Regions from separate parts of the Arthrobacter sp. 10T419 genome, predicted to be linked through region 1. Evidence: riboswitches for the same ligand, from Rfam matches in the RefSeq annotation. Region 1 holds a riboswitch; each other region holds the start of a gene.
The links. Region 1 has a riboswitch for S-adenosylmethionine ahead of metX (homoserine O-acetyltransferase MetX). Riboswitches for the same ligand answer to the same signal wherever they lie in the genome.
Positions count from the first base shown of each region.

Region 2: linked by a shared signal. The riboswitch ahead of AC1DBD_RS10930 (aminotransferase class V-fold PLP-dependent enzyme) and the one ahead of metX (homoserine O-acetyltransferase MetX) in region 1 are both predicted to bind S-adenosylmethionine.
Region 3: linked by a shared signal. The riboswitch ahead of AC1DBD_RS00220 (DUF1737 domain-containing protein) and the one ahead of metX (homoserine O-acetyltransferase MetX) in region 1 are both predicted to bind S-adenosylmethionine.

Region 1 is NZ_JBFTHF010000008.1:188,208-198,471, forward strand. It holds gene AC1DBD_RS14215 (CoA-acylating methylmalonate-semialdehyde dehydrogenase) at 1-28, opposite strand, end outside; gene mmsB (3-hydroxyisobutyrate dehydrogenase) at 61-963, opposite strand; gene AC1DBD_RS14225 (LysR family transcriptional regulator) at 1,111-2,010, shown strand; gene AC1DBD_RS14230 (MFS transporter) at 2,122-3,504, opposite strand; gene metX (homoserine O-acetyltransferase MetX) at 3,676-4,842, opposite strand; SAM riboswitch class IV at 4,854-4,969, opposite strand; gene AC1DBD_RS14240 (bifunctional o-acetylhomoserine/o-acetylserine sulfhydrylase) at 5,154-6,470, opposite strand; SAM riboswitch class IV at 6,533-6,648, opposite strand; gene AC1DBD_RS14245 (VOC family protein) at 6,861-7,499, shown strand; gene AC1DBD_RS14250 (CPBP family intramembrane glutamic endopeptidase) at 7,627-8,403, opposite strand; gene AC1DBD_RS14255 (histidine phosphatase family protein) at 8,484-9,140, shown strand; gene AC1DBD_RS14260 (phenylacetate--CoA ligase family protein) at 9,137-10,264, opposite strand, start outside.
Region 2 is NZ_JBFTHF010000005.1:184,744-195,007, forward strand. It holds gene AC1DBD_RS10920 (Nramp family divalent metal transporter) at 1-26, opposite strand, end outside; gene AC1DBD_RS10925 (class I SAM-dependent methyltransferase) at 122-913, opposite strand; gene AC1DBD_RS10930 (aminotransferase class V-fold PLP-dependent enzyme) at 986-2,413, opposite strand; SAM riboswitch class IV at 2,448-2,561, opposite strand; gene hisN (histidinol-phosphatase) at 2,651-3,463, opposite strand; gene rsgA (ribosome small subunit-dependent GTPase A) at 3,532-4,647, opposite strand; gene aroA (3-phosphoshikimate 1-carboxyvinyltransferase) at 4,631-6,019, opposite strand; gene AC1DBD_RS10950 (DoxX family protein) at 6,027-6,575, opposite strand; gene AC1DBD_RS10955 (sigma-70 family RNA polymerase sigma factor) at 6,766-7,683, shown strand; gene rsrA (mycothiol system anti-sigma-R factor) at 7,680-7,952, shown strand; gene AC1DBD_RS10965 (50S ribosomal protein bL37) at 8,054-8,128, opposite strand; gene AC1DBD_RS10970 (PadR family transcriptional regulator) at 8,224-8,835, opposite strand; gene AC1DBD_RS10975 (DUF4097 family beta strand repeat-containing protein) at 8,835-9,662, opposite strand; gene AC1DBD_RS10980 (GDSL-type esterase/lipase family protein) at 9,820-10,264, opposite strand, start outside.
Region 3 is NZ_JBFTHF010000001.1:45,144-55,407, reverse strand. It holds gene AC1DBD_RS00245 (S1C family serine protease) at 1-271, opposite strand, end outside; gene AC1DBD_RS00240 (low molecular weight protein-tyrosine-phosphatase) at 463-1,050, shown strand; gene pabB (aminodeoxychorismate synthase component I) at 1,047-3,134, shown strand; gene cls (cardiolipin synthase) at 3,156-4,631, opposite strand; gene AC1DBD_RS00225 (aminodeoxychorismate lyase) at 4,725-5,702, shown strand; SAM riboswitch class IV at 5,824-5,938, shown strand; gene AC1DBD_RS00220 (DUF1737 domain-containing protein) at 5,953-6,270, shown strand; gene AC1DBD_RS00215 (rhodanese-like domain-containing protein) at 6,267-6,713, shown strand; gene AC1DBD_RS00210 (O-succinylhomoserine sulfhydrylase) at 6,710-7,918, shown strand; gene AC1DBD_RS00205 (glutamate--cysteine ligase 2) at 7,915-9,123, opposite strand; gene AC1DBD_RS00200 (UDP-N-acetylglucosamine 1-carboxyvinyltransferase) at 9,185-10,264, opposite strand, start outside.

The DNA.
Region 1 (10,264 bases):
CGTTGATGAAGTGCGGAATGCGTTCCATGGGGAGGATCTCTTTCTAAAAGGTTTGGGGGGCTACTTGGCGGACTCGAACGAGCCGTCGACCAGTTTGACGATGGCGGAGCAGTCCGTGCCGGACTGGCCGCCGTCGATGAGCCGCTGGAAGAGCTGCTGGACGTGCTCGCCGATCTCCAGCGGCGTGCCGGTGTCGCGGGCGGCGCTGATGGCCAGGCCGATGTCCTTGTTGGCGAGCTCGGCAGTGAACGTCGGCGCGAAGTCGTTGTTCGAGGCGGCGGTGGGCACGACGCCGGCCACCGGGTACCAGGTGCGCAGCGCCCAGCTGTCGCCGGAGGAAACGGAGGCGATGTCCCAGAAGACCTGCTTGTCCAGGCCCAGGCGGTCCGCAAGCACCGCACCTTCTGCCGTGGAGGCGAGGTTGATGAAGAGCATCAGGTTGTTGCAGATTTTGGCGGCCTGGCCGGTGGTGGCGCCGCCGGTGGGGATGATGTTGGCGGCCATCGGGCGGATGTATTCGGTGGCGTCGGCGACGGCGCCGGCTTCGCCGCCGATCATGAAGGTCAGCGTGGCGGCCTTGGCGCCGCTCATCCCGCCGGAAACGGGCGCGTCGACGAAGCGGAAGCCTGCCTCCGCGGCGGCGTCGTGCAGGGCCTGGGCCGAGGCGATGTCAATCGTGGAGGAGTCCACCAGCAGGGTCCTGGTGTCGGCGTGGGCCAGGACGCCGTCCTCGCCCAGGTAGACGGCCCGGGCGTGCTCGCCCTTGGGGAGCATCGTGAAGACGACGTCGGCGCCTTCCACGGCCTCGGCGATGCTGCCGGCAGGCTTGACTCCCCCGGCCTCGGCAGCCGCGAGGGCCTCCGGGTTGAGGTCGAATCCGCGGACCTCGTTTCCGGCCTTGGCCAGGTTCACCGACATGAACCCGCCCATGTTTCCCAGTCCGATCCAGGCGACAACTGCCATGGCATAAGCTCCTTTGCTTTGCATTGTGTCCGGCGCATTTGCCGGTTGTTCCGTGTCCACCATCACACCCTGCTACAGTGCAATCAAGGGGAAAAAGTGAAGATGCCATGTGCATCAATGCACATCGACGAAAGGCCAATGGTGGACTTGAAGCGGCTCCCCAGCCCGGACGACCTGCTGATCCTGCTGACCGTGGCCCGGCTGGGCCGGTTCAACGCCGTCGCGGAGACCCTGGGCACCACGCACACCACCATCTCGCGCCGGATCCTCGCCCTGGACAAACAGCTCGGCGGCCGGACACTCGAGCGCAGCCCGCACGGCTGGGAACTCACCGAACTTGGATCACTGGCCGTGGCAGCGGCGGAAGCCATTGAGGGAACACTCGGAGCACTGTCCGGCCGGATCGCCCGGACAGAGGACGTGCTCTCCGGCCTGGTCCGGATCAGCACCCCGGACGGATTCGGCGCGGAATTCGTCGCCCCGGCCCTGGTCCGTTTGCAGCAGGAACATCCGTTGCTGAACGTGGAGATGCTCAGCGCCACCCGCAAGGTAAGCCAGAACCGCTCCGGGGTGGACCTGGAAGTGGTGGTCGGCAACCTGGAGGTCAGCAACGCGCAGACCATCTTCCTGTCCAACTACTTCCTGCGGCTGTACGCCAGCCCGGAGTACGCCCGCGAGCACGGGCTCCCGGTGACGCTCGACGACGTCCGGCAGCACGGATTCGTCTCCTACGTCGAGTCGGCCCTGCAGGTCGCCGAGCTCGGCCACCGCTCCACCCAGCTGCCGATGCCGCGCTCCAGCTTCCAGGCCACCAGCATCTTCGCCCAGCTGGAGGCCGTCCGCCGCGCCGCCGGGATCGGGCTGCTGCCGAATTTCCTCGTCGTCGGCAAACCGGGGCTCGTACCGGTCCTGCCGGACGACTTCCAGCGGCAGCTGCCGATCTGGGCAGTTGCGAGATCGGAATCGCTGCGTTCGGCGCCGGTGCAGGCCGTCGTGGCGGCCGTCCGGGCCGAGATCGCCGAACGCCAGGATGTGCTTGCCGGCTGAGCCCGGCGCGCTGCGGAGGCCGCCACAAGATCCCCGGATGACAGCAGCCCCCGTCCCCGCAGCGCGGGAACGGGGGCTGCCTGTTCGTTGGGTTGTGCAGCTGCGTGCTGGTTACCGCTTACCGGCGGCCAGCAGATCGGCGGTGCCCTGGGCGTCGGCGGCGTCGACGTCGTGCAGGGAGATGCCACGGGTTTCCTTGAGGAAGAACACCGCGACGGCCGTGACGGCGCAGGCGATGAGCAGGTAGATGGCCACCGGGACGGAGGACTTGTACTGGCTCAGCAGCGCGACGGCGATGATCGGGGCGAGCGAACCGGCCACGATCGAGGTCACCTGGTAGCCGAGCGAGACGCCGGAGTAGCGCATCCGGGTCGGGAACATCTCGGCCATGATGGCCGGCTGGCCGGCGTACATCAGGGCGTGGAACAGCAGTCCGATGATGACAGCGGCAAGGATCATGAAATCGTTGCCGGTATCCATCATCGGGAAGGCGAAGAAGCCCCAGGTGGCGCCCAGGACGGCACCGGCCATGTAGACGGGCTTGCGGCCGAAGCGGTCCGAGAGACGGCCGACCACCGGCACCGCGGAGAAGTGGATGAAGTGCGCCACGAGCAGGAGCAGCAGGATCCGGGCGGTGTCGGCGTGGACAACGGTCTTGAGGTAGGTGATCGAGAAGGTGACCACCAGGTAGTAGAGGATGTTCTCCGCGAAGCGCAGGCCCATGGCGGTGAAGACGCCGCGGGGGTAGCGGCGGAAGACCTCGGCGACGCCGTAGCCCTTGTTCTCCGTGACAACTTCCTTTTGTGCCTCGAGGAAGATCGGGGCGTCGCTGACCTTGGTGCGGATGTAGTAGCCGACGACGACGATCACGGCGGAGAGCCAGAACGCCACGCGCCAGCCCCAGCCAAGGAAGTCCGCGGAAGACAGCACGGAGGACAGGATGAACAGCACGGCAGTGGCGAGCAGGTTGCCCAGCGGGACGGCGGACTGCGGCCAGCTGGCCCAGAAGCCGCGGGACTTGCTGGGGCTGTGCTCGGCGACGAGGAGGACGGCGCCGCCCCATTCACCGCCGACGGCGAAGCCCTGGGCGAAGCGCAGGAAGACCAGCAGGGCCGGGGCCCAGTAGCCGATCTGCGCGAAGCCCGGGAGGCAGCCCATCAGGAAGGTCGATACGCCGACCAGGATGATGCTCAGCTGCAGCAGCTTCTTGCGGCCGAACTTGTCGCCGAAGTGGCCAAAGACGATGCCGCCGATCGGGCGGGCCACGAAGCCAACCGCATAGGTCAGGAACGCGGCGAGGATGCCGTCCAGTTCCGTTCCGGAATTGGGGAAAAACATCTTGCCAAAAACCAGGGTGGCGGCGGAGGCGTAGAGGAAGAACTCGTACCACTCCACTACCGTGCCGGCCATGGAGGCCGTTACTACCTTCTTCAGGCCGGACGTCTTGACGTCGGGCTCCTCTGCGCGCCTTGCGGCGGCGTTTTCCGTGCTCATGCGAACTCCTTCGGTGTCGTCGTCGACACCCTGTGGACCATTAGGTTGACTACGTGTGTGTGAGTTGGAACACACGGCGTCATTCTCCACGAGTATGGACTTCGATCGAGGCAAGCTCAACGACTAATCGCGCAGAGTGCGTCTGCAAAAATGCACACACGGCGGTGCCGGCTAGGCGAAGAAGTTGCCCCGGAGCTGCTCGCTGAGCTGGCCGATTTCGGTCAGGAAGCCGTCGTGGCCGATCGGGGCCTCGATGACGTGCACGGGGACCTCCCCCGGCAGGGCGTCGGCGAGCTCTCGGGATTGGGCGGGAAAGTACAGCCGGTCCGAGTCCACGGCCGCCACGAAGAACTCCGCGGTGGCCAGGGAGACGGCCTGCTCCAGGCTTCCCCGGCCGCGGCTCACGTCGTGGCTCATGAGCGCCTCGGTGATGGCGATGTAGCTGTTGGCGTCGAAGCGTCGCACCAGCTTGTTGCCCTGGTGGTCCAGGTAGCTCTCCACCTGGTAGCGCCCACGGCCGGCCAGCGACCCGGCCTCCAGCGGGGCCTCGGCCGCCTGGGCGTTGCGTCCGAAGCGCCCGTCCAGCTCGGCTGCGGAACGGTAGGTGATGTGCGCGATCCGGCGCGCGAGGGCCAGTCCGGCGTGCGGTTCCGGGCCGCCGTAGTAGTCGCCGCCGTTGAAGTTGGGGTCCTGGCGGATTGCCAGGGTCTGGGCCTGGGCGAAGGCGATCTGTTCGGCGGTGCTGCTGGCGCCGACCGAAATCACGGCGCAGCGCTGCACCCGCGCCGGGTAGGTCACCGCCCACTCCAGCGCGCGCGCTCCCCCGAGCGAGCCGCCGAGCACGGCATACCAGCTGCTGATCCCCAGCGCGTCGGCGAGCCGGGCTTCCGCCGCGGTGCTGTCCCGGAGGGTGACCAGCGGGAAGCGCGAGCCCCAGGGCCGGCCGTCCGGGGCCGGCGTGGAGGGCCCGGTGGAGCCGTAGCAGCCGCCGAGGATGTTGATGGAGACCACGAAGTACTTGTCCGTGTCCACCGGGGCGCCGGGGCCTGCCAGTTCCTCCCACCAGCCCGGTTCCTCGCCGGCGCCGCGGGTCACGTGGGTGTCGCCGGTCAGGGCGTGCTCGATCAGCACCGCATTGGAGGCATCGGCGTTCAGCGTCCCCCAGGTCTCGTAGGCGAGGGTGACCTCAGGCAGGGTGGCACCGGATTCAAGGGCCAGGGAACCGATCGGGAGGTACTGCACCGTCCCGTCGGAACCAGCGCCGTCGGAACCAGCGCCGTCGGGAACAGTGGAGGGTTTGCTTTCGGGTACACCCGTGCGGGTGACGGCAATCGTCATGTGAGGACCTAACTTCGCGCTTGCCCGCCGTCAGCTGACCGGCAGGCCAGGTCTTCACCCGGGGCACCCCGCCGCAAATGGAGGGTTGCCGGCCAGCAAGCCGGGGCTGTCACTGGCACTCATGACCTGCGTCGATTCTACGAAACACGGCCGCGCAAGCGCGAAGATTGTGACGGCTGTGTGACAGCCGGACCCGTCAACACCGCAGTTTCCCCACCTTTGACAGACGCGCCCGGCGGGTCGCCCCGAAGTGTCGGCGATTCCCGGGGCCATCCCCGCAAAGGTGGGGAAAGTCGGCGTGCTGCGTGACCTCAGGCGTTCTTGGCCGCCCGGAAGCCGGCATCGAGGTCCGCGATGATGTCGTCGATGTGCTCGAGGCCCACCGAGAGCCGGACCAGGCCGGGATTGACGCCGGCGACCGCCTGCTGCTCCGGCGAGAGCTGGCTGTGCGTGGTCGACGCCGGGTGGATGACCAGCGAGCGCACGTCACCGATGTTCGCCACATGGGAGTGCAGTTCGAGGGCGTCGACGAAGCGTTTGCCGGCCTCCGCTCCCCCTGCGAGGTTGAACGCGACGACGGCGCCGGTCCCCTTCGGGCCGTACTTCCGGCCGCGCTCGTACCAGGGGCTGGACGGCAGCCCGGCGTAGGCGACGGATTCGACGTCGTCCCTGGCTTCCAGCCATTCGGCCACCCGCAGGGCGTTGGCGACGTGCCGTTCCACCCGCAGGCTCAGCGTCTCGATCCCCTGGGCGATGAGGAAGGCGTTGAACGGCGAGACGGCCGAACCGAGGTCGCGCAGCAGCTGGACCCGGGCCTTGAGGATGAAGGACAGGTTCGCTCCCAGCGCCCCGTCCGCCCCGAGGTCGCGGGCATAGACCAGGCCGTTGTACGTGGGATCCGGGGTGTTGAAGCCGGGGAAGCGCTCCGGGTCCTTGCCGAAGTCAAAGTTGCCGGAGTCGACGATCACGCCGGCAATCGCGGCACCGTGTCCGCCGAGATACTTGGTGGCCGAATGCACCACGATGTCGGCGCCCCACTCGATCGGGCGGATCAGGTAGGGGGTGGAGAGGGTGTTGTCCACGATCAGCGGCACCCCGGCCCGGTGGGCGACGTCCGCGACGCCTTCGATGTCCAGCACGTCCTGGCGGGGGTTGGAGACCACCTCGCCGAAGAACAGCTTGGTGTTCGGCTGCACGGCATCGCGCCACTGCTCAAGGTTGTCCGGGTCCTCCACGAACGTCACGGAGATACCGAACTTCTTCAGCGTGTGGGCCAGCAGGTTGTAGGTCCCGCCATAGAGGCTGGGGCTGGCGACGACGTGGTCTCCTGCCTCGGCGATGTTGAGGATCGCGAAGGTTTCGGCGGCCTGGCCGGAACTGAGCAGGAGCGCCCCAAGGCCGCCCTCCAGGCTCGCGACCCGCTGTTCCACCGCGTCCTGGGTGGGGTTGCCGATCCGGGTGTAGATGGGGGCGAGCTCGGCGAGCGCGAACCGGTTGGCGGCGCTCTCTGCACTGGGGAAGACGAACGACGTCGTCTGGTAGATCGGCAGCGACCGCGCGCCGGTGGCGGAGTCCGGCTCCTGGCCGGCGTGGATCTGGCGGGTTTCAAAGGACCAGGCGTTGGACATCGGAGAGCTCCCTAATGACTGGGCACAGGCCGCCCCTGGCCTCTGGGGCCGGAACGGCTCTGGCGCCGCGCTTGCCTGCCGGCGGACGCCGGCGGGCCAGGTCTTCACCCGGGGCACCCCACCGCGCAAGGAGGGTTGCCGGCCAGCAAGCCGGGGCTCGATGCTGGCGCTCATGACCTGGCTTCAGTCTACGAACGCGCCATTACGCCTGGATAGCTTTGTGACGAAAATGAAGAACGGCCCCACCGCCGCCCGGCGCACGCCCGGGAGCCGGAAAGTGCCGTGGTTCTGGCCGGGCAAATCCGCGCGGTGAGCTCCGGAAAATGACATCCCATCACGGTAAGGGCATCCTAAGCTGAGAGCTCCATCACAAAGTGCCAAGATGAGGGCATGCGCATGGATCACGTCTCTTACGCCTGTGAACAAGATGGCCTGGCTGCCACCACCGAACGTATTGCGACCGCCCTCGGGGTCGAAGCCGTCAAGGGCGGAATACACCCCCGGTTCGGGACCCGCAACATGATTATCCCGCTTGCCGGGCACAAGTACCTCGAGGTCGTGGAGGTCCTGGACCACCCGGCCTCCGACAAGGCGCCGTTCGGGCAGGCAGTCCGCGCCCGCTCGGCCGCCGGCGGTGGCTGGATGGGCTGGTGCGTCGAGGTTGACGACCTGGCACCGTTCGAGGAGCGGCTGGGCCGCTCCGCCGTCAACGGCAACCGCAAGTTCCCCGACGGCCGCGAACTGGTCTGGAAGCAGATCGGCATCCTGGGCCTGATCGCGGATCCGCAGGTCCCCTACATGCTCAAGTGGGAAGGCGACCCCGCCCTGCACCCGTCCAACGCCTATGAGAGCAACGTGAAGATGTCTGCCCTCACGATCGCGGGCTCGGCCGAGCGGGTCACCGAGTGGCTGGGTGAACCGGTCGAGAAGCCGCTGGAGGACGTGGACGTGAACTGGCTGGCCCCGCACGGGACGCCGGGAATCCTGTCCGTCACCTTCGAAACCGATTCCGGAGCCGTCACGATCTGACGCTTCCTGCCCGAAAAACTTCGGCCGCCAGCAGCGGGTGCCAATGATGCCACCCACCGCTGGCGGCCGAAACACTTTAACCCGTCGCCGGCGGCGGGCCACTGGGGGCAACGCGGGTTATGCCTGCTCAGCCCAGGCCGATCGCCTTGCCGAAGAGGCTGAATCCGACGAAGGCCACGATGTCCAGCAGCGCATGCGCAATCACCAGCGGCATCACCCGGCGCGTCTTCGTGTAGATCAGCGCGAAGATGACGCCCATGACGGCGTTGCCGATGAACGGCCCGAAGCCCTGGTAGAGGTGGTAGCTGCCGCGCAGCATCGAACTGGCGAAGATCGCCAGCGGCATGCCCCAGCCGAACTTGCCGAGCCGGTCCAGCAGGTAGCCCACCACGATCACCTCCTCCACGATCCCGTGCCGGATCGCGGAGAGGATCAGGACCGGCACCGTCCACCAGTAGGAGTCCAGTGCGCTGGGGATGATCGCCGTCGTGATCCCCAGCGCCCGCCCGGCCGCGTAGAGCCCGAGCGACGGTATGCCGATCAGGGCAGCGAGGCCGAGGCCCTGGAGCAGGTCCTTGCCGGGCCGGGCGAAGTTGAAGCCCAGCTTCCGGAACGCCGAGCTGCCCGTGCCGGCGGCCATGCCGGCGGGCCGGAGTTCGGTCAGGAAATGGATCACCAGCACCACCGGGACCAGGGCGAAGATGATGTCCAGCAACTGGTACGTGAGGTCGAAATACTCCCGGCTGCTTTGCGAGCGGTTCAGCGTCGAGGTGCCCTGCGCCAGCGGCGCCCTGGTCATCTTGTCCAGCAGCTGCACTACCGAGTACACCGCCGACTGCCCCAGGGACAGGCCCAGGACAATCCAGACTTCTAGCCGCAGCCGACGGCGGGAGGGAACCAACATGGTTCTATCTTGCCTGCCGTTGCCGGGAGTTGACTGCAAGTGCCTATGCTTGGGCTGTGAGTGCGCCCGGGAAAATCATCATGATCCGGCATGGCCAGTCCGCCGCCAACGCCGACACCTCGATCTACAACCGGGTGCCCGATTACCGGATCCCGCTGACCCCGCTCGGCGTCGAGCAGGCCACGGCCGCGGGCGAGCAGCTGCGGCGGGAGCTGGACGGGCAAAGGGTGTGCGTCTACGTCTCTCCCTACCTGCGGGCCTACCAGACCCTCGAGGCGCTCCAGCTGGGCTCCCTGATCGAACGCGTGATCGAAGAGCCGCGGCTGCGCGAACAGGACTGGGCGAATTTCCAGATCGCCGGGGACATCGAGGACCAGAAGGAGCTCCGCAACGCCTACGGCCACTTCTTCTACCGGTTCCGGGAAGGCGAATCGGGCTCCGACGTCTACGACCGGATCTCCTCGTTCATGGAGACCCTCTACCGGCACTGGTCCAAGCCGAACTATGCGCCGAACGCCTTGTTCGTGACGCACGGGCTGACCATGCGGCTGTTCTGCATGCGCTGGTTCCACTGGTCGGTGGAGTACTTCGAGTCGCTGAACAACCCGGACAATGCCGAAATCCGGACCCTGCTGCGCACCCGGCAGGGCAAGTACGAGCTGGACAAGCCGTTCAGCCAGTGGGAGGACCGGCGGGTGGACGAGACCGTGCTGGACGCCCCGCCTATGTTCTTCTAAGGGATGTTCTTCCAGACGCTGTCCGGGGCGGGCCTCAGGGCGATGACCTGGTGGAACTTCCCGCTCGCGCCGGTCTGATCCGGTGCTTCCTCCGCCCGGACCAGTTCCACGTTCGCCAGGCCCTGGGCGGCCAGGAACCCGGACAGCTTCGCCGCCACGTCCTGCCACACCGCGTCCGCCGCGGCGCCCGGCTCCAGCTGGAGCCGCACCCGCAGCGCCGCCGGACCGGACTGGACCAGCTGGCAGCGGTGGACGCCCGGCGCGTCGTCGATGGGGGCTGTGATAGCGAGGGGCAGGACACTCACCGTGCCGCCGCGGCCGTTGTCCAGGTGCAGGACGTCATCGTGCCGGCCGGCCACCCGGATGGCGGGCAGCGGGTTGCCGCACTCACAAGGGCCGGGCTTGGCGACGACGGAGTCACCGAGGTCGTAGCGGATCAGCGGCTGGACCCGGTTGGCGAGATTGGTCAGCAGCACCGTGTGGGACGGCTCCCCCGCGGGCGTGGGACCGTAGTCCTCCTCGACCGGCTCGAGGATGACCCAGTCACTGTTGACGTGCAGCCAGCCGCGGGGGCAGTCCAGGGCGATGGGGGTGAACTCGGAGGCAGCGTAGACATTGTGCACCGCGCCGCCCAGCGCCGCGGCCAGGCGCTCCCGGTCCCCGACGGATTCGCCGCTGGACTCCACAATCACGGGCCGGATGTGCAGCCGGCCCGCGTCCTGTTCCTCGGCCAGCAGTTCGAGGGCGCTGGGGTAGGCCACCAGCAGGGCCGGGTCGAAAGCGTTAAGCGCCTGCACCAGCGTCTCCAGCGGTTGCTGCACGGAGAACATGCGGTAGGCCCGTCGGCGGCCCCGGCTGCGGCGCCGTTCGGACTCGAGCCAGACGGCCCCGGCGAAGTGGCCGCCGGTGCCCAGCACCGCGGCGGCGCGGATTCCCCGCCGCAGCATCGCGATCAGCCGGCGGGCGTCGAGGGCGGTCCCGACGATCCGAACGCCCTGGGCCCGGTAGCAGGCGACGGCGGCCTGGTCGTGCACGAATAATCCGGGGTGGCCCGTGGTTCCGGAGCTGGTGCAGGCGAAATAGCGGCCGCGGTAGCGAGTGCCGACCAGGGACGGGTCGGCGAC
Region 2 (10,264 bases), on a different contig from region 1:
GGTTCGTGTCCGGCTACGTCCAGCACTGGGGGCTCCCAAGAAGTTCCTGAGTGCCTACAAATATAAGTTAGGCACACCGAAATAATAGGCGGCGCGACGTGGTCAGTGCAATGCGGGAACCTCAGGCTTTGACGGCCCGCCAGCTTTGCGTCAGGTAGGGAAGCGGCAGGAGCTGCCCGGCAGTGTGTCCGAGGTGCTCGTGCAGGTACCAGTCGAGGTTAGCGAGCACCTTGGCCCGGGTGCTCTCGCCTGCCCGCAGGTAGTAGCTGCGGGATTTGGTCAGTTCCATGACGTCCTGCGTGGTTACTGGATCCTCCCAGCGGGTGAGATGACTCTCCAGCCCGATGAATTCCGGTCCCAGCGGCGGCGTGAAGTGGGGCTTGTGGACGTCCCCCGCATGCATGATCCGGGACAGCCTGTGCACCCAGGGGACCGAGGTGTCGAGCTGGTTCCAGATCAGGCCGAGAACGCCGTGCGGCCGCAGGATCCGGGCCGCCTCGGTACTGGCCAGCAGGGGATCGCACCAGTGCCAGGCCTGGGCCACCGTGACCAGGTCGAAGGCCCCCGAAGCCAGCCCGGTGTGTTCGGCGGTACCCTCGACGGCGGCGACTCCCGGGAGGGCGCGGCGCAGCTGGTCGAGCATGTCCGGGGACGGATCGACGGCCACGGTCCTGAGCCCCCGTTGGACCAGGAGCGCCGTGAACTTACCGGTCCCGGCGCCCAGGTCGGCGGCGTCGTGGGCCCCGGCCGGGATCAGCCAATCGGCAGAATCCGCCGGATAGCCGGGCCGGACGCGGTCGTAGTGCTCGCCGCCGTCCTGGAAGCTCTGCCCGAGCTCCCGCCGCCGCTGGTGCTGCAGTTTTGGGCCACCCTGCAGTCCGGGGTGGTGCAGTTTGGGGCCGCCGCGTGCCACGTGCGATCTCCTTCGGCAGCTCTGGTGCGTACCTGTCGAATTTACCGCACGCGGCCCGGGCTGCGCTGCCGGTCAGTCGACGGAGCAGGGGGCTGCGCCAGCGGTGCCAGGCGTGTTCGGCGCCCAGTGCGGATAGCTGCGCGTGTCGTTGGCCGGCACCCAGCGTCCGGCGTCCACGACGTAGTCCCAGCCCAGGCCGTTCCGCCGCAGCTCCTGGAGCCCGGCGAGCAGCCGCTGCGCGTCGTTGAGCCGTGAGCCGAGGCCGAAGCTGGCCCGGAGCGAACCGGCGGGCAGGCCGAGCCGTTTTAGCAGCGGGTGGGCGCAGAACCGGCCGTCGCGCAGGCCTATGCCGTGCTCCGCGGACAGGTATGCGGCGACCAGGCCTGCGTCGTAACCGGCGACCGAGAAGTTGACCACGCCGATCGTCCCGGGGCCGCCTTCCCGGCCGGTGTCCTCGAAGATGTGGTGGACCGTTACGCCGTCGATCCGCTCCAGCCCCTCGACCAGGAAGGAACGGATGGCGTCCTCGTGGGCGTGCCACTGCTGCTCGTCCAGCGCCTCGATGACCTGGCTGGCGCGGGCCAGCGCGGCCGCGCCCAGGACATTGGGGGAGCCGCCCTCGTGGCGGGCCGGCCCGGTGGTCCAGCTGACGGCGTCGAGCCGTGCGTCCCGTACTGCGCCGCCGCCGGCCAGGTGCGGGGTGCCGGCGTCCAGCCAGTCCGGCCGGCCCACCAGCACGCCGGCGCCGAACGGGGCGTAGAGCTTGTGGCCGGAGAAGGCGAGGTAGTCGACGTCGTCCGCGGCGATGTTGATGCGGCGGTGCGGGGCCAACTGGGCCGCATCGACGGCGATCCGGGCGCCGAATTCGTGCGCCAGCGCGGCCAGCTCACGGATCGGCAGGATTTCGCCGGTGACGTTGGACGCGCCGGTCACGGCGAGCAGGCTTACTCCGCCGAGGGCGAGTTCCGCCCGGAGCCGCTCCACGGTGCCGGCGAGGGTGGGCGCCGCGACGACGCTGCGGTGCGGGACGTTTTGCCAGGGCAGCAGGTTGGCGTGGTGCTCGATGTCGAGGTAAAGCACCTCGCCGGTGTGTCGGCCGTCGTCGACGGGCAGGCAGCCGGCCAGCAGGTTCAGTGCGTCGGTGGTGTTCCGGGTGAAGATCACGGAGTCATCCGGACGGCCGCCGACGAACCCGCGGACGATGTTCCGGGCGTTTTCGTACACCGAGGTACTCAGTTGGGAGGCGTAGCCGGCGCCGCGGTGCACGCTGGCGTAGTACGGCAGGATCTCGTTCAGGTAGGCGGACACCACGGACAGCGCCGGGGCGGAGGCTCCGTAGTCCAGGTTGGCGTACCGGACCTGGCCGCCCTGGATCAGGGGGGCCAGGATTTCGGCGCCGGAAACCGCGGACAGTGGCCGGCGGGCGGCGTCGAAGCGTGCGTCGGTGAACTCCGGGCCGCCGGCGCTGGTGGTGTGGGTGGGGATGGTGGCAGTCGTCATGGGACCTCGCTCGAAAAGGACCCCGCACACAGGGGATCCGCGCTTGCCGGGTCCGCTCCGGACCGGCCAGGTCGTCACCCGGGGCACCCCGCCGCGAATGGAGGGTTGCCGGCCAGCAAACCGGGGTTTTGCGCTGGCACTCGTGACCTGCTTCGAGCCTAGGACATGGCCGGTCGCACGGAAAAGGGAGGGCGGAATATGAAGCGTAGTGTTACGGGCTGCCTCGGGCGTGGCCGGCTAGAGCAGGTCGTCGAGGCCCGGGTTGAGGCGCTTGAGGACTTCGGAGTGCAGGATCGAGTTGGTCGCCAGCGCGTTGCCGCCGAAGGGGCCGTCCTCTCCCTCGAGCGAGGTGAAGCGGCCGCCGGCCTCCGTCACGATCGGGACCAGCGCCGCCATGTCGTAGAGGTTGAGTTCGGGCTCGCAGGCGATGTCGACGGCGCCTTCGGCCACGAGGCAGTAGGACCAGAAATCGCCGTAGGCGCGGGTACGCCAGACCTCCTCGGTGAGTCCGAGGAACTCGTCGAGGTTGCCGCGCTGCTTCCAGCCGCCGAGGCTCGAATAGGACAGTGACGCATCGGCGAGCCGGGAGACGTTGGAGACCCGCAGCCGGGTCGCGGCGGCCAGTGAGCGGCCCATGTAGGCGCCGGCGCCCTTGGCGGCCCACCAGCGCTTGCCCAGTGCGGGGGCGCTGACGACGCCCACCACGGGTTCGCCTTCGTCGACGAGGGCGATCAGGGTGGCCCAGACCGGGACGCCGCGGACGAAATTCTTGGTGCCGTCGATCGGGTCGATGATCCAGCGGCGCGAACCGTGGCCGGAGCTGCCGAACTCCTCGCCCAGGACGGCGTCGCGCGGGCGGGAGCGGGACAGCTGCCCGCGGATGGCTTCCTCGGCGGACTTGTCCGCGTCGGTGACGGGGGTCAGGTCCGGCTTCGTCTCGATCCGAAGGTCGAGCGCCTTGAAGCGGCTCATGGTCTGGGAATCTACGGAATCTGCCAGTACATGGGCAAGGCGCAGGTCATCGTTGTAGCTCGAAGCTGGTTGGCTCATGCTTCCAAACTACCGTCAAAACGCGCCGCGGGCAGGGAGGCCACGTCGCTGCCGCCAAGTAGACTCGGCTATGAGACGCTGCCGAGTTCCTTGGTGTCCTGCGCTTCCAGCCGCGGATCGGTGCCCAGCAGCCGGCGCAGCGAGGCGAGCCGGGCAGGGCCGGACGGGCCCGCGTGGCCGCCCTGCACCCAGGCGTCCACGCCGCAATTGACGGCGGTGGCGTCGTGCTTGCAGCCCCGCTCGCAGTCATCGGTGCCAGGAGCCAGGTCCGGGAAGGAACGCAGGATCCGGTCCGGGTCCACATGGGCCAGGCCGAAGGAGCGGATGCCCGGGGTGTCGATGATCCAGCTGCCCGCAGGCGCATCACTAACCTTCAGCGCCAGCGCGGAGGAGGAGGTGTGGCGGCCGCGGCCGGTGACCGCGTTGACGCCGCCGGTGGCCCGTTCGGCGCCGGTGAGTGCGTTCACCATGGTGGATTTGCCGACGCCGGAGTGGCCCAGCATGACGGTGACCTTCCCGTCGAGGTAGTCCCGCAGCTGCGACACGGCGGCCTTATCCAGCCGGGCGGACAGGCCGTCATCGGAGCGGGCGTCGATGCCGGAGGCGGCCGAATCCGCGGTCTTGGAGATGATCACCGGGAAATCCAGGTGCTGGTAGTTGGCCAGCAGCTCGGCGGGGTCCTTGACGTCGGCCTTGGTGACGAGCAGCAGCGGTTCGATGCCGGCGTCGTAGGCGGCCACCAGCGCGCGGTCGATGAAGCCGGTGCGGGGTTCCGGGTTGGCTGCGGCCACGACAACGACGAGCTGGTCGGCGTTGGCGACGACGGCGCGTTCGATCGGGTCCGTGTCGTCCGCGCTGCGGCGCAACAGCGTCCTGCGGTCCTGGATCTTGACCAGCCGGGCCAGGGTGTCGGGTTCGCCGCTGACGTCCCCGACGAGCGAGACGAAGTCCCCGGCAACTACCGGGTTGCGGCGCAGCTCCCTGGCCCGCGCCGCGATGATCTTGCGTTCGTCGGCGGTGCCCTCGCCGACGACGGCGGTGTAGCGTCCGCGGTCCACGGTGACGATCCGGCCGGTGACGGCGTCGTCGTAGCTGGGCCGGTCCTTGGTGCGGGGGCGGGAGCCCTTTTTGTTGGGGCGGATCCGGACGTCGGATTCGTCCCAGGAGTCAGTGCTGCGTGCCACCGGCGGCGTCCTTGTCTGCGGTGCTTGCCTGGCTGAGCATGGCCCCCCACAACTGCGGGAAGCCGGGCATGGTCTTGGCCGTGGTGGCGATGTCCTCGACCTCCACGTCCGGGACGGCGAGACCGAGGATTGCGCCCGCGGTGGCCATGCGGTGGTCCGCGTAGCTGTGCACGACGCCGCCGTGCAGCTTCGCCGGCCTAATGATGAGTCCGTCGGCGGTCTCTTCGGCGTCCCCGCCAAGGCGGTTGATTTCCGCGACGAGGGCGGCAAGCCGGTCGGTTTCGTGGCCCCGGAGGTGGGCGATGCCGCTCAGCCGGGAGGGGCCGGTGGCCAGGGCACAGAGGGCCGCCACGGTCGGGGCGAGTTCGCTGGTTTCGTCAAAGTCGCCGCCCTTGATCTCCGGGCCGCCGCTCACGGTCAGGGTGCCGTGCTCCAGCGTCACGGTGGCGCCCATGGTGGCCAAGATGCCGCGCCAGAGATCGCCGACCTGGGTGGTCCCGGCCGGCCAGTTGGGGATCCGCACGGTTCCGCGGGTGGCGAGGGCCGCGGCGAGAAACGGCCCGGCATTGGAGAGGTCCTGTTCGATCCGCTGGTCGAAGGCGCGGATCGGGCCGGGGGAAATAACCCAGTGGTTCGGCACCGAGTCATCGACCGCCACGCCCACGCCGCGCAGCACGGCGACCGTCATGTTGATGTGGTCCAGGCTCGGTACGGGCTTTCCCACGTGTTCGAGGTGGAGTCCCTCGGTAAAGCGGGCTCCCGCGAGCAGCAGGGCGGAAACGAACTGCGACGAGGCGCTGGCGTCGATGACGAGGTGGCCGCCGCGGACTTCTCCCGTGCCCTGGACGGAAAACGGCAACGACGACGCCGGTCCGCCGTCGGGGGCGCTGACGGCGACGCCGAGACCGGTCAGTGCCTCGATGATGGTGCCCATCGGCCGGTTGCGGGCGTGGGGATCGCCGTCGAATGCTGAGCGGCCGCGGTGCAGCGCGGCGACCGGAGGCACGAAGCGCATCACCGTGCCGGCCAGGCCGCAGTCGATTGAGGTGTCAGCGGCAGCGGCATCCGGGGCGATGGGGGTGATGTCCAGGTCCGGGCCGTAGGCGCCGTCGCCGGGCACTTCGGTGATGGTGGCCCCCAGCTGCCGGAGGGCCTCGATCATCAGGGCCGAGTCCCGGGAGTGCAGCGGAGCACGGAGCCTGGACGGACCGTCCGCGAGGGCGGCCAGGATCAGGTACCGGTTAGTCAGGGACTTGGAGCCGGGAACGGTGACGGTGGCGTCGACGGGACGCTCGGCGAAGGGCGCACGCCAATGCGGACCGCCGCCGGCCGGAAGGGAAGGGGCTGCAGCGGTGGGGGTGGTGCCAGTCATTGCCGTCTTAGGCCCCGACAGCGTGGTCGACGGCCTTGCGGACCGCCTTGTCAGCCTTCTTCAGCTTCTTGCCGGTGGTCTTCCGGGCGTCCGCGGCGAGGTGTGCGGTGGTCTTCCGGGCGTCGGCGGCGAGGTGCTCTGCACGCCAGGCCAGGCTCGGCTTGCCCGCGGTGTCCACGGAAGCCAGCAGCACCCCGCCGGTCAGTGAGACGTTCTTCAGCAGCTGCTTGCGCCGGGCGTCGCGACCTTCCTTGGACGAGATGTCCGCGCTGCGCCATTCAACGTAGCCATTGAGCGCCGAGATCACAGCGAGCACGGTGGCGGCCAGGCGGGAGGCCTTGCCGAGGGCCAGGCACACGCCGGCACCCACCTGGGTGCCGCCGATCACGCGGGCCAGGACTTTCTCGTCGGCCTGGAAGGGGAGGGACTCAGCCGCGCGGCGCAGCAGGGGAGACAGCTGTGTCGCAGTGTCATCCGCATTCTTTAGCTTGTCCATGCCTGCGAGCACGAAACTGGAGGCGAGCATGGGGCGGGCGAGAAAGCGGACAAAGGACATGAATTTCCTCCTGGATGGACGAACCGCGGACGCTGTGCGGGAGAACCGGTTCTAGTCTTGCACTTTTGCGGAATATTTGCCCGTTGTGCGGGGTTGTGCATGACAGATTCCAGCCGAAATGGGGGCGGGAAAACCAGCGCAATAACTATGGGCACGGCCGGTCATCCGGCCAGTGCAGGAAGGCGGAGGTTTGGTTCTGGTTAAAGAATCCGGGCTGCTGGATGAAGCCGCCGCGGACCCGTGGGCCGCGGCCCTGACGGGGGCTTTGAGCACCCGCCGGAAGGTGACAGTAGACTTGAACGCAATGAGCACCATGGATCCGGCCGTTGCGGCCATGCACGAGGTTGCCGGAAACGACGACGCCAAGCCCACCAAGGCAGCCACCGCCACTAGTACGGCGCAGGCGACAGCCGCGGACGAGGCCATCGCGGAACGAACAGCCGTGGAAACCGTAGCGGCGGACGGCACCGGCCAGCCGCTGGACACGACTGCCGAGACCACCGACGAGCGCCGCATCCGCTTCGAGCGCGACGCGATGCAGTACGTCGACCAGCTTTACTCCGCGGCCATGCGGATGGCGCGGAATCCCGCCGACGCCGAGGACCTCGTCCAGGAGGCGTACACGAAGGCGTTTTCCGCCTTCCACCAGTACAAGCCCGGAACGAACCTCAAGGCATGGCTGTACCGGATCCTCACCAACACGTACATCAACCTGTACCGCAAGCGCCAGCGTGAACCGCTGCAGTCGAACTCGGACACCATCGAGGACTGGCAGTTGGCCCGCGCCGAGTCGCACACCTCGACCGGCCTGCGCTCGGCGGAGGCTGAAGCGCTGGACCATCTGCCGGACTCGGACGTAAAACGGGCCCTGCAGTCGATTCCGGAGGAGTTCCGGCTCGCCGTCTACTTCGCCGACGTCGAGGGCTTCGCGTACAAGGAAATTTCAGACATCATGAACACCCCGATCGGGACCGTCATGTCCCGGCTGCACCGCGGCCGGAGAATGCTGCGGGACATGCTGGCCGACTACGCGGCCGAGCGGGGATTCAAAGCCGCGGGCGATCCCGCCGCAGCGGCCGAAAGCAACAATCAGGAGAACAGGAAATGAGCGACTGCCAGGGACTGGGCGACTGCGACGACACCCGGATGCAGCGCATCTACGAGTACCTCGACGGGGCCCTGACACACGACGACATCGCTGAGATCAAGGACCACCTCGACGAGTGCCCCGAGTGCCACGAGCAGTATGACCTCGAGTGCGTCATCCGCGTGATGGTGAAGCGCTCCTGCACGGAGGCCGCGCCCGAGAATCTCAAGAATTCCATCCTCGACCGGATCCACTCGATCCGCGCGGTTGAGGCCGACGCGGAGGCCTGAGCGCCGCCGGGCCCCGCGAAGGGCCAAGAAACAGCGAAAGACCCCGGGAACCGTGAGGTTTCCGGGGTCTTTCGCTTAAAGCTTGATATCCAAGCCTTGGCTTAGGCGTTGGGGCGCTTACCGTGGTTCGCGCCGCCACGCTTACGGTCACGACGTTTACGTGCACGTTTGCTCATAGCTGGCCTCCTTAATCTTGGTACTCAAAAGAGCTGCCCTCAAGTCTCCCACATTGGCGGACCGGCCGCGAACCGGGCGGCCGCCGTCGTGCGGCTCAGCCCTCCAGTGAGTTCCGGATGGAGATCCGGGCCTGGTCCAGGACCGTCTTGACGGTTTCAAGGGTGACTGGGGTGACCGGCCGGGCTGCGGCGTGGCGGCGCAGCTCGACCCGCATATCGTCCCGGAAGGACTGCACCAGCATTTCGGCCTCCCGCAGCCTGCGGTCGCTTTCCTTGGAGTAGCGCGCCCCGGCGGGGGAGGCGGCACTGCGGGCCGTGGAGCGGGCCGCCTCGGCCGTGGCGGCAAGGTCCGCGCGCAGCCCCTGCATGTTCACCCGGATGTCCTGCCGCAGCTTATCGGCCAGTCGCCGGACGGAGGCGGAAATGTCGTCCTCCACGTCGGCCAGCTCCTCCCGCCGCCTGTTGAGTTCCACCAAACCGGCCGGGGTGATGCTGTAGTTGGTGCGCCGGCCCTCGGTGTGGGTGGCGACGAGCCCCTCCTCCTCCAGCTTGGCGAGCCGCGGATAGATGGTCCCGGCACTGGGGGAGTACGTGCCGCCGAAGCGATCGCTGAGTGCCTTGATCAGCTCGTAGCCGTGCTTGGGGCCCGACTCCAGCAGGGCCAGCAGGTACAGCCGCAGCGCGCCGTGGGCAAAGACGGGCGGCATCACAGCCCCGCTTCGGTGTCCGTGCTGGGCTGGCGGTGGAAGATCGAGGTCTTCCCCGATACCGAGTTGGTCCGGACCAGCATGAGCTTGGCATCGGGACCGGCGATGGTCTGCACGGATCCGCCGGGCTGGGCGTACCGCTGGTCGTCGATCACCACCGCGCCGCTGGCCGACTTCGCGATGATGTCCACGCCGACGTCGTGCGGCAGCCGGATGGTGACATCGCCGGAGACCGAGTTGGCGCCGAAGTCCTGGGTGAAGCCGTGCAGGTCGAAGCTCAGGTCCCCGCTGACGGTGTTGGCGCGGATGTTGCTGAATTCGCCAGAGGCGGTGACTTCGCCGGAGACGCTCTTGGCGGTCAGCACGCCGTGGTGGTTGCGGGCGATCACCTCGCCGCTGACGGTGCTGACGGCCAGTTCACCCGCGGTGCCGTCGGCCAGCACCGAGCCGGAGACGGTGTTCAGCCGGGTGTGCCCGGTGAGGCCGGAGACCATGCCGTCGCCGCTGACAGTACCGGCCTCGACGTCCACACCGGCCGGCAGGGCAATGCTGATGACCACGCTGTTGCTTGAGTTGTTGTTGACCGTGCCCATCAGGTTCTTGAACCAGCCCTGCGGGCCGTGGAGCTGGTGGCGCACCTCGAGGCGGCCCTCGGTGAGGCTGATCGCCAGCGGATCGCCGTCGACCTCGGAGACCTCGATCCGGGCCACGTCCTCGTCGTGGGTGACGACGTCGAAGCGGCCGCGGACAATGCCGAGCTTGAGCGAGCGGACGCCGTCGACGTCGATCGTCTGGGGACCCGTAACGGTCCACGAATTCTGTTCCATGCTTCCTCCGGATGCGGGCGGGTGCGATCAGGCGAGCCTCGGTGCTTGCGATATATCGCGACTATGGAAACACGATATATCGCGCCCCCTGAGGGGTCAAGATATATCGCGACAGAATCTACCGTGGTCCGCCGGGCGGGACCGGACGGACGGCGGCCTACTCCGGCGCGTCGATCCCCAGCCACTGGAACCAGCCGCGGTGCAGCACGAGCCAGGCCATCAGTCCGTAACCGGCCTGGCCCGGCGTTCCGCCGTTGGCCGCGAGGTCCTGGCGCCACTGCTCGTGGTTCAGCAGCGGCGAGAAGGTGTCCACGTACAGGTGCTTGCGGCGCGTGGTGACATCGGCGAAGGCGGTGTTGAGCTCGCCCAGTCGGCGGTTCTGGGCGGGGTCCAGGGTCGGCGGCGGACCGACGACGAAGACCTCGATCTTGTTCTGCGAAGCGGAGTCAAGGATGTTGGCGAGGTTGAGCCGGCTGCGGGCCGTGGAGAGGCCGAACTCGATGTCCCGCCCGGACAAGCCGATCACCAGGCGGTTCTCGTGCTGCGGGCCGAACCGGCGGCCGGCTTCCTCGAGCCAGCGCTCAGCCAACCCTTCGGTGCCT
Region 3 (10,264 bases), on a different contig from region 1:
CGGCTCCGGCGAGCGCGGCGACCAGGAGGATGCCCAGCAACTGCAACAGGCCCAGCGAGAACCGGTTGGCCCGGCCGCCGGATGCTTTTGTCCCTGTCCGCGCGGCGGCCGCCTCTGCAGATGGCGCAGGCCTGGCTGGCCCGGCCGTACCGCCCGTCCCGTCCGACCCGTCCCTCCCGTCCGAGGCGGCCTCCGGCGCAGCCCCGTACGGCGCGTCCCCGTCCGCGGCTCCGAACCCAGGCGTTTGGACCGGGGAATCCTGATCCGTCATGGGACACAGTCTGGGAGCGGCACCGACGGCGGTCCAGAGCATTAAGGCCCGCCGGGACCGCCAAGGGCGGCGGCCCCGCCAACAGCGGCGGCCCGGCACACTTGACGCGAACGGAAAGCCGTATGACAGGACTTGTAATATTGCTCGGGTTCCGGCTAGCCAAGAGGCCTCGGCATCCGCCATGCTTAGTCATGACCTCAATGTTGAGCCAGTACCGGATCATCACGGTCTGCACCGGAAACATCTGCCGGTCCCCGATGGCCGAACTGATGCTGGCGGAGGCCGCGGCCGCTGCCGGGCTTACCGGCGTCGACGTCGATTCTGCCGGCATCACCTCCTACGAGGCGGGCCGCCCGATCGATCCCCGGGCCGCCCGCAAACTGGCAGCCCACAACATCCCTTCCGAGCTGCATGTCGCGCGCGAGTGGCGCAGCGAGTGGTTCCACTCGCGCGAGCTGATCCTGGCCCTTGATGTGGACCATTACGGCTGGCTGCGCCAGGCCGCGCCGGATCAGGCCTCGCTGGCGAAGATCCGAATGTTGCGCAGCTTCGACCCCGCGGTCGCCGACAGGGATCCGCTGGATCAAGGCATCGAAGACCCCTGGTTTGGCGGGCACACCGACTTCGACAACACCTGGGAGCTGATCCACGCCGCCGTCCCCGGCATCCTCAAGCACGTCCGCGCCGCCCAGCTGCAGGCCCGGGCAGGGCAGCCGAAGCAGCAAGAAGACCAGCCGCACCGGGACGACGCGGGGCACCGGGTACGCTCTAGTTCATGAGCCGCGCACCCGTCATCATCGCCATCGACGGGCGCTCCGGCGCAGGAAAGACCACCCTCGCGATCGAACTCGCGGCCCGGCTCCGGGAGCACCATAAGGTCTCGCTCTTCCACTTGGAGGACATCTACCCGGGCTGGAACGGCCTGGCCGCCGGCATCGAACGCTATGCCGCCACCGTGCTTGCCCCGCTGCGCCGCGGCGAACCGGCCCGTTGGGTCAGCTGGGACTGGGAACAGCACTACGACGGCGCGACCCGCCTCACCCAGCCGGCCGAAATCGTCCTGGTCGAGGGTGTGGGCGCTGCCGCCGCGGCCGCCATGCCGTTCCTCGACGCCGTCGTCTGGGCCGATTCCCCCGAGCAGGAGCGCCGCACCCGGGCCCTTGGCCGCGACGGCGCGAGCTATGAACCCTACTGGGAGCAATGGGCCGGGCAGGAAGACGAATGGCTGGCCGCCGACGATGTGCCCTCCCGCGCCGACGTGCGGGTGCTCAACCGCGCCGACGGTGCTGCGCCGAGCGAGGTGCTGCAGGCCCTCCAGTACCTCCCAGCCCTGGCCCCGGTGCTGCTTCCCGAGCTGTCGGCCCGCCGCGGACTCCAGCTGACCGCCGAGCGGATCGATGCCGCGCCGGACCCCGCCCGGCTCTTCGAAACGCTCTACGGCCGTTCGCCGAATGCGGTCTGGCTCGACTCCTCCCTGCCCCCGGACGGCCGGGACGGCGAGGACGGCCCGGACGGCCGGGCCTGGGCCCGGGAGGCCGCCGAACGCAGCCGCTTCAGCATCCTGGCGGACGACGGGGGCAGCTACGGCCAGTCGGTCCGGCACCGCTCCGGCCGGACCCGGGTGCGTGTCGGCAACGCCACCGTGCAGACCGAGGGAGGGTTCTTCCGCTGGCTCGACGGGGTCTGGGGGCGCCGGGCCCTGCGCGCTCCGGAGGGCTACCCGTGCGAGTTCACCCTCGGCTGGCTCGGCTACCTCGGTTATGAACTCAAGCGTGAGACGGGCGGCAGCGACGTCGAAGCCGACACCCCGGATGCCAGCCTGATCTTCGCCGGCCGCGCCGTGGTGCTGGACCACCGGGAACGCACGGTGTGGCTGCTCGCCCTCGACGCCCCGGACGCCGGCGATTGGTTGGCCGCGGCACGCGCGGCCATCGCGGCGGCGGCCACGGACCTGGAGCCTCCCGGCGGCACGCCCGGCGGCGCCGCCGGGAACACCCCGGCCGCGGAGTTCAGCGCCCGGGACACCGAAGCCGCGTACAAGGCCAAGATCGCCGCGGCACAGCACGAAATTACCGAGGGCAACAGCTACGAGGTCTGCCTGACGACGGCGCTGACGGCCACCGCGGCCGCCGGGGAGCTCGATCCGTGGCAGGCATACCTGGCGCTGCGCCGTCGCAACCCGGCACCGTTCGCGAGCTACCTGCGCCTGGCCGGCCTCACCGTCGCCAGCACCTCCCCGGAGCGCTTCCTGCGGATCGCCGCCGACGGCGCGATGCGCGCCGAGCCGATCAAGGGCACCCGGCGCCGGGCTTCCGACGCCGCCCGCGACGAGTTGCTGCGCCGCGAGCTGGAAACTTCACCCAAGGACCGGGCCGAGAACATCATGATCGTGGACCTGCTCCGCAACGACCTGAGCCACTTCGCGGTGCCCGGTTCCGTATCGGTCAGCAGGCTGTGCGCGATCGAAAGCTACGCCACCGTCCACCAGATGGTCAGCACCATCGATGCGCGTCTCCGGCCGGGCATGCCGCGGGCCGAGGCCGTGGCGGCCTGCTTCCCGGCCGGCTCCATGACCGGTGCCCCCAAGGTCAGCACCATGGCCATCCTGGACCGGCTTGAGGCGGCACCGCGGGGCGTCTATTCCGGGGCGATCGGCTACTTCTCGCTCAGCGGGGCCACCGACCTCGCGGTGGCGATCCGGACCCTGGTGGTGGCTGCGGGCGCGGACCGGGGAACCACACTCAGCCTCGGCGTCGGCGGCGCTATCACCGCGGATTCCTCACCCCAGGAGGAGTACGAGGAGATCCGGACCAAGGCCTTCGGCGTGCTCTCGGCGCTCGGCGCGGAGTTCCCGGCGGGCTAGTCCACGCGTGAGCCGGCCTGGCTACTGCAGGGTCGACGTGAGCCGGGCGACGTTGTCCACGTATTTGACCCCCATGGGCCGCTTCATCCAGTCCTCGAGCGTCAACTCCCGCGATATGCCGCGGTACGTGTCCTCGACGGCGCTGATCCGCTGCACGATGTCCTCGCCCAGGAGCATCACCGAGACCTCGAGGTTCAGCGAGAAGGAGCGCATGTCCATGTTGCTCGAACCCAGCACGGCAACCTCGTTGTCGATCGTGAAGTGCTTGGCGTGCAGCACGAACGGGGCCTTGTAGAGGTAAATCCGCACCCCGGCCTCCAGCAGCGCCTCGTAGTAGGACTGCTGGGCGTGGTGGACCAGGAACTGGTCGCCCTTTTCCGAGACGAAGAGTTCGACGTCGACGCCGCGCTGCGCCGCCGTCGTCACCGCGTAGAGCAGCGAGTCGTCCGGGACGAAGTACGGGCTGCAAATGGAGATCGTGCGCTGCGCCGAGTAGATCAGCGTGTTGAACAGGCGCAGGTTGTTTTCGGTGATGAAGCCGGGACCGCTGGGCACCACCTGGGCGGTGATGTTGCCGGCGTGCAGTTCGGGCCGGTGGGCGAGCTGGTGCTCCAGGGATTCGTCGGTCTCACTGAGCCAGTCGGTGGCGAAGACCACGTTGAGGGTGGTGACGATCGGCCCGCGCAGGCAGGCCATCAGCTCGACCCATTCCCGGCCGATCTTGCGGTGCCGCGGGTTGTTGTAGGACGGTTCGATCAGGTTCTGCGACCCGGTGAAGGCGACCTCGCCGTCGATCACCATGATCTTGCGGTGGTTGCGCAGGTCCGGGCGGCGCCACTGGCCGTGCACGGGCCGCAGCGGCAGCATGGGCCGCCAGCGGATCTTGCTGGCCTTGAGCCGGGCGATGAGCTTGCTGTACCCCTTGATCCGCAGGGTGCCCAAGTGGTCGAACAGGAGGCGGACTTCGACGCCGCGCTCGGCGGCCTCTTCCATCGCCGTCAGCAGGTCATCCGTGATGTGGTCCGAGCTGAGGATGTAGAACTCGGCGTTGATAAAGGACTCGGCTTCGCGCACGGCCGCCGCCATCGCCTTGATCGAATCCGGGTAGCCGGGCAGGAGCTCCACGTGGTTGCCGTCCACCATGGGCAGGGAACCGAGCGTCTTGTTCAGCTCCGCTGCGGAGGACACCCATTCCGGGCCCTCGTACTTGCTTTCCACCATGGCCAGTTCCGACGTGCCGGCCCGCACCCGGGTGTTCACCGCGTCCTGCTGCGCCCGGCGCTTGCGGGAGAGCCGGAAGTTGCCGAAGAGCAGGAAGAGGACCACGCCCACGGCCGGAACGAAAAAGATGATCAGGAGCCAAGCCATGGCCGTGGTGGGGCGGCGGTTGCCCGGGATGATGCCGAGGGCAACGACCCGGATACCGAGGTCGATGACGGTCAGGATCAGGATCACCCAGGACGGAAGTGACCCCGCCAGCGAAAATGGCCACAGCACAGGCAAACCCCTCAAGCTCCAGACCCGCGGAACAGTTCCGGAACGGGCAACCCGCACAGCTTATCCCGACCCGGGCCGCACTAAGCTGAAGGCATGACTACCCCCGCCTCTGTTCCGGCCCGCGCGACAGTGCTGGTGTTCCTCGATCCCGCGTTTGAGAAGGGCCGCGTCGCCGACTCGTCCAAGCCGCAGCTGATGGCCACCGACCAGGGTGCCACCCGCGGCGACGGCGTTTTCGAGTCGCTGCTGGTGGTGGGGGGACGCCCGCGCAAGCTGCAGGCCCACCTGACCCGGCTGGCCGGCTCGGCGCGCGCGCTGGAGTTGGACATCCCGGCGGAGGACGCCTGGCGGCGCGCGATCGAGACCGCGGTCAGCGAATACCGCGGCCGGGCCGCCACGGCGGTCGGAGCCGCCGGCGACGGGGCCGGCGGAGCGGACGAGGTCGTGGTGAAGCTGCTCGCCAGCCGCGGCGTGGAGGGCGCGGCCACGCCGACGTGCTGGGTGCAGGCCTCGCCGCCGCCGGAAGCCGGCCGCCGGCAGCGCGAGACCGGCATCGACGTCATCCTGCTGGACCGCGGCTACGACAGCGAGGTGGGCGAACGCGCCCCGTGGCTGCTGCTGGGCGCCAAGACCCTGTCCTACGCGGTCAACATGGCGGCGCTCCGGTACGCCCACCACCAGGGCGCGGACGACGTCATCTTCACCTCCGCCGACGGCCGGGTCCTGGAGGGCCCGACGTCGACCGTGCTGCTGGCGCACCTGGAGACCAGCGACGACGGCGCGGGCGGCGTCCGCACCGTGCGCCGGCTGATCACCCCGCAGCTGGACAGCGGAATCCTCCCGGGCACCTCGCAGGGCGCCCTGTTCACCGCGGCCAAGGCCGCCGGGTGGGAGCTCGGCTACGGCCCGCTGGTACCTGCCGATCTGTACGACGCCGACGCCGTCTGGCTCATCTCAAGCATCCGGCTCCTCGCCCCGGTGAACCACATCGACGGCAAGGAGATCGGCACCCCCGAACTGCGGCGGCAGCTCACGGCCGAGCTCAACGAACTGTTCGCCACGATCGAGTAGGATCCGGCCGGTCCCGGGTGATGCTGCTCCGCCCCCGGAAAGGTGCCATGCCAGCGTCCGCGTGACTTAACATGACGACGCCGCCGGTGCCGCCGGCGTCGTAAGTGCTACGTTTTTGGGGAGTAATGAGACCCGGCGCCAAGCCCTGACTGGCCGGTCGGCAACCCTCCCTTTCGCGGCGGGGTGCCTCAGGTGAATACTCGGCATATCGACCATTCGAGCTGCAAGCGTGAAAGTAAGGAGATCCGTCGTGCCCGACGCATCCGCACCCGCTGTGCCCGCCACAGCCCCAGCCCAATCCCCCGCCGCACCCGGACCCGCCGAGGAAAGACTGGCGTACCGGCTGTTCACCGGGCCCGATGACCGCAGCTTCTGCGAGCGCGTTTCGGCCGCCCTGGCCGAGTGCTACGTCCTGCACGGCAGCCCCTCCGCCACCTTCAACGGCAGCACCGTGATCGTGGCCCAGGCCGTCGTGCTGCCGGCCGCGATCGCGAGCGCCGACGCCGCCGTCGCCAACGCGGTGGATGAGCTCGACGGCGCCGAGTTCACCGGCGAGGGCCACGCATGAGTTACGCCGGAGACCTGAGCCCGCAGGAAGCCTGGGCCAAGGTCGGGGCGGGCGCCATCCTGGTGGACGTCCGCACCGAGGCGGAATGGTCGCAGATCGGCGTCCCGGTCACCGGGGCCGGCACCGAAGACCGGCAGGATCCGCTGTTCGTCCAGTGGACCCTGGCCGGCGGAGCCCCCAACCCGCACTTCCTGGAGCAACTGCAGCGGCAACTCCAGCGGCAACTGCGGCAGCACGCGCCTGGCGCCACGGCGGCCGAGCTCATCTTCCTGTGCCGTTCCGGCGCCCGCTCGGTCGCCGCCGCGAACGCCGCCACGGCGGCCGGCTTCACCGCCTACAACGTCCTCGAGGGCTTCGAAGGCGAACCGGGCCCGACCGGCGCCCGGACCGTGAACGGCTGGAAGAACCACGGCCTGCCGACCAACCTGGAAAGCACTAAGTGAGCTTCAATCCCGATGCCCAGGGCTGGAGCCCGGACACCCAGGCCGTCCGCGGCGGACTCGACCGCACCGGGTTCCAGGAAACCACCGAACCGATCTTCCTGAACTCGGGCTTCGTCTACGAATCCGCCGCCGCGGCTGAGCGCGCCTTCACCGGCGAGGACGAACGGTTTGTCTATTCCCGCTACGGCAACCCCTCGGTGGCCACCTTCCAGGAACGCCTCCGGCTGTTGGAGGGAACCGAGGCGTGCTTTGCGACGGCGTCGGGCATGTCTGCGGTGTTCACCGCTCTCGGGGCATTGCTAGGGGCCGGCGACCGCGTGGTCGCCGCCCGCTCGCTCTTCGGATCCTGCTTCGTCATCCTCAATGAGATCCTGCCGCGCTGGGGCGTGGAGACAGTCTTCGTGGACGGCCCGGACCTCGAGCAGTGGCGGTCGGCGCTGGCCGTGCCGACGACGGCCGTGTTCTTCGAATCTCCCTCGAACCCCATGCAGGAAATTGTGGACATCGCCGCCGTGAGCGAACTGGCGCACGCCGCCGGTGCGACCGTGGTGGTGGACAACGTCTTCGCCACTCCCCTGCTGCAGCGGTGCGGGGAGCTGGGCGCGGACGTGGTCGTGTACTCCGGCACCAAGCACATCGATGGCCAGGGCCGGGTGCTCGGCGGCGCGATCCTGGGCACCCGGGAATTCATCGAGGGCCCGGTCAAGCAGCTCATGCGCCACACCGGCCCGGCATTGTCCGCCTTCAACGCCTGGGTGCTGAGCAAGGGACTGGAGACGATGGCCCTGCGGGTGAACCACTCGTCCGCCTCGGCGCTTCGGCTGGCCGAATGGCTGGAGGCCCAGCCCGCGGTCAGCTGGGTTAAGTACCCGCTGCTGCCGTCCCACCCGCAGTACGAGCTGGCCGCCAGGCAGATGAAAGCCGGCGGCACGGTGTTGACGCTGGAGCTTTCGCCCTCGCCCGGCCGCTCCGCCAAGGAAGCCGCGTTCGCGCTGCTGGACGCGTTGCGGATCATCGATATTTCCAACAACCTCGGTGATTCAAAGTCCCTGATCACGCATCCGGCCACCACCACGCACCGCGCCATGGGCCCGGAGGGGCGCGCGGCTATCGGGCTGAGCGACGGCGTCGTGCGGCTCTCGGTGGGGCTGGAAGACGTCGAGGACCTGATCCGCGACCTCGGGCAGGCGCTCAAGCAGGTCTAGCCCCGGCGCACCCGCGAAAGCACGGGGGCCGGTTCTGACATTCCCTCGGCGTCCGCACCGTGCATCGTGACCCGCACGGCATGGGCGACGACGGCGGCCAGGCCGGCGTCGTCGGAGGGGGTGTCCAGCCCCGGAGCGCAGAGCGCCTGGCGCTGCAACTGCGAGCCCGTGCCGTGCGCCAGGACGCGGTCCACGCCGCGGCGCACCAGGTCCAGCTCCCCTTGCTCCGCCAGGACGGGGGCCACGAAGTCGACCAGGGCGTGCGCCACCTCGCCGGCGGGAGCGGGACGGAAGCTGCCGAAGTCCAGCAGCTCGCCGCGCAGCCCGCAGTTGCTGGCCTGCCACGCGGCCATTTTTAGCAGGACCGTCGGCACCGGGGCCGGATCCACGCCGTCGCGCCACTCCCGGCTGGCGGACTCCACGAGGGCGCGCACCAGCACCGCGATCAGCGCCGCGTCCTCCGCCCGCAGGCAGACATCCGCGACCCGGACCTCCACAGTGGGGTGGTGGCGGGCCAGCCGGGCATCGAAGTAGATCATCCCTTCGTCGAACAGCACCCCGCTTTCCAGCAGCCTCGTGACCACCCGCCGGTAGACCGGAAGGCTCCCGAAGATCATGGAGGGCCCCGCCGCCGGCCAGCGGTTCCAGGCCTGGGTGCGGTAGCTTTCGAAGCCGGTCTCCGTCCCGTTCCAAAAGGGTGAGTTGGCGCTGAGCGCGATCAGCACCGCCAGTTTGTCCCGGATCCGGTCGAGGACGGCGACGCCCTCCTCGGGGGACTCGATGAAGGTATGGACGTGGAAGCCGCACGTCAGCTGCTCCTGCACCGTAAGGCCGAAGCGCTTCTGCATGGTGGCGTACCGCGGGTTGGGCGTCGTGTGGGTGGCAGCTGCCAGCGGCGATGTGGCCAGCGCTGCCACCCGGGCTCCGTGCATCCGGGCTACGCGGCCCGCGAAAGCCCGGGACTGCCTGATTTGCTGGAGCAGCGCGCCGTGGTCAAGGCAGGGCACGGTCTGGGTCTCGATCTGCTCCAGCTTGAGCTCGAAACTGAAGCCCGAGTCATCGTGGTTCGGATCCGCGGCAGACGCCGCGGCCGCTGCCGCGGTGGCGGGTTTCAGTCCGCGCAACAGTGCGTCGGCCAGTGCCAGCGGGACCCCGGTAACGGGATCCACGATCAGCAGTTCCTCCTCTACGCCAAAGGTGCGCATGCAACCATTGTGCGTCAGCACCCGCCCCGGCGCGCTACCCCAAAATCGCCGCTCAGACGATTCAGTCCTGGAAATACTCGATCTTGGCGCCGATGGTGTTAAGCCGCTCGGCCAGGTCCTCGTAGCCGCGTTCGATCACGTAAATGTTGCGCAGCTCTGACACGCCCCGCGCGGCGAGCATGGCCAGCAGCAGGCAGGCAGCCGGGCGCAGGGCCGGCGGGCAGCCGACTTCCGCGGCCCGCCACTTGGTGGGCCCGTTGACGTAGATCCGGTGCGGATCCAGCAGCTGGACCTGGGCGCCCAGCTTGTTCAGCTCGGTCAGGTAGATGGCCCGGTTCTCGTAGACCCAGTCATGGATCATCGTCTGGCCGTGGGCGTTGGCGGCGATGACGGCGAAGAACGGCAGGTTGTCGATGTTCAGGCCGGGGAACGGCATCGGGTGGATCTTGTCCGTTGGCGCCCGCAGCTCGGAGGGTTTGGTGGTGACGTCCACCAGCCGGGTGCGGCCGTTGCGGGCAAGATACTCCGCGGATACCTCCAGCCGCTGGCCCATCTGCTCGAGGGTCGCCAGTTCGATCTCCATGAACTCGATCGGGACGCGGCGGATCGTGACTTCGGAGTTGGTCACGATGCCGGCGGTGATCAGGCTCATCGCCTCGATCGGGTCCTCGGACGGGAAATACTCGATGTCGGCGTCGATCGACGGGCGGCCGACGATCTTCAGCGTCGTGGTTCCCACGCCGTCGATCTCCACGCCCAGCATCTGCAGGTAGAAGCAGAGGTCCTGGACCATGTAGTTTGGGCTGGCGTTGCGAATGATGGTGGTGCCGCGGCGGTGGGCGGCGGCCATGATGGCGTTTTCGGTCACGGTGTCGCCGCGCTCGCTCAGGACGAAGGAACGGTCGTGGCCGTCTGCGGGCGGTGCCTGCACGCTGTAGAAGCCGGACTTCGCCTCGACGCTGAGGCCGAACTGGCGCAGGGCCTGCATGTGCGGCTCCACGGTGCGGGTGCCAAGGTCGCAGCCACCGGCGTAGGGCAGCCGGTATTCGCTGGACTCATCGAGCAACGGGCCGAGGAGCATGATGACGCTGCGGGTGCGGCGGGCGGCCTCGACGTCCATCGAGTCGAGGTCCAGCACGGC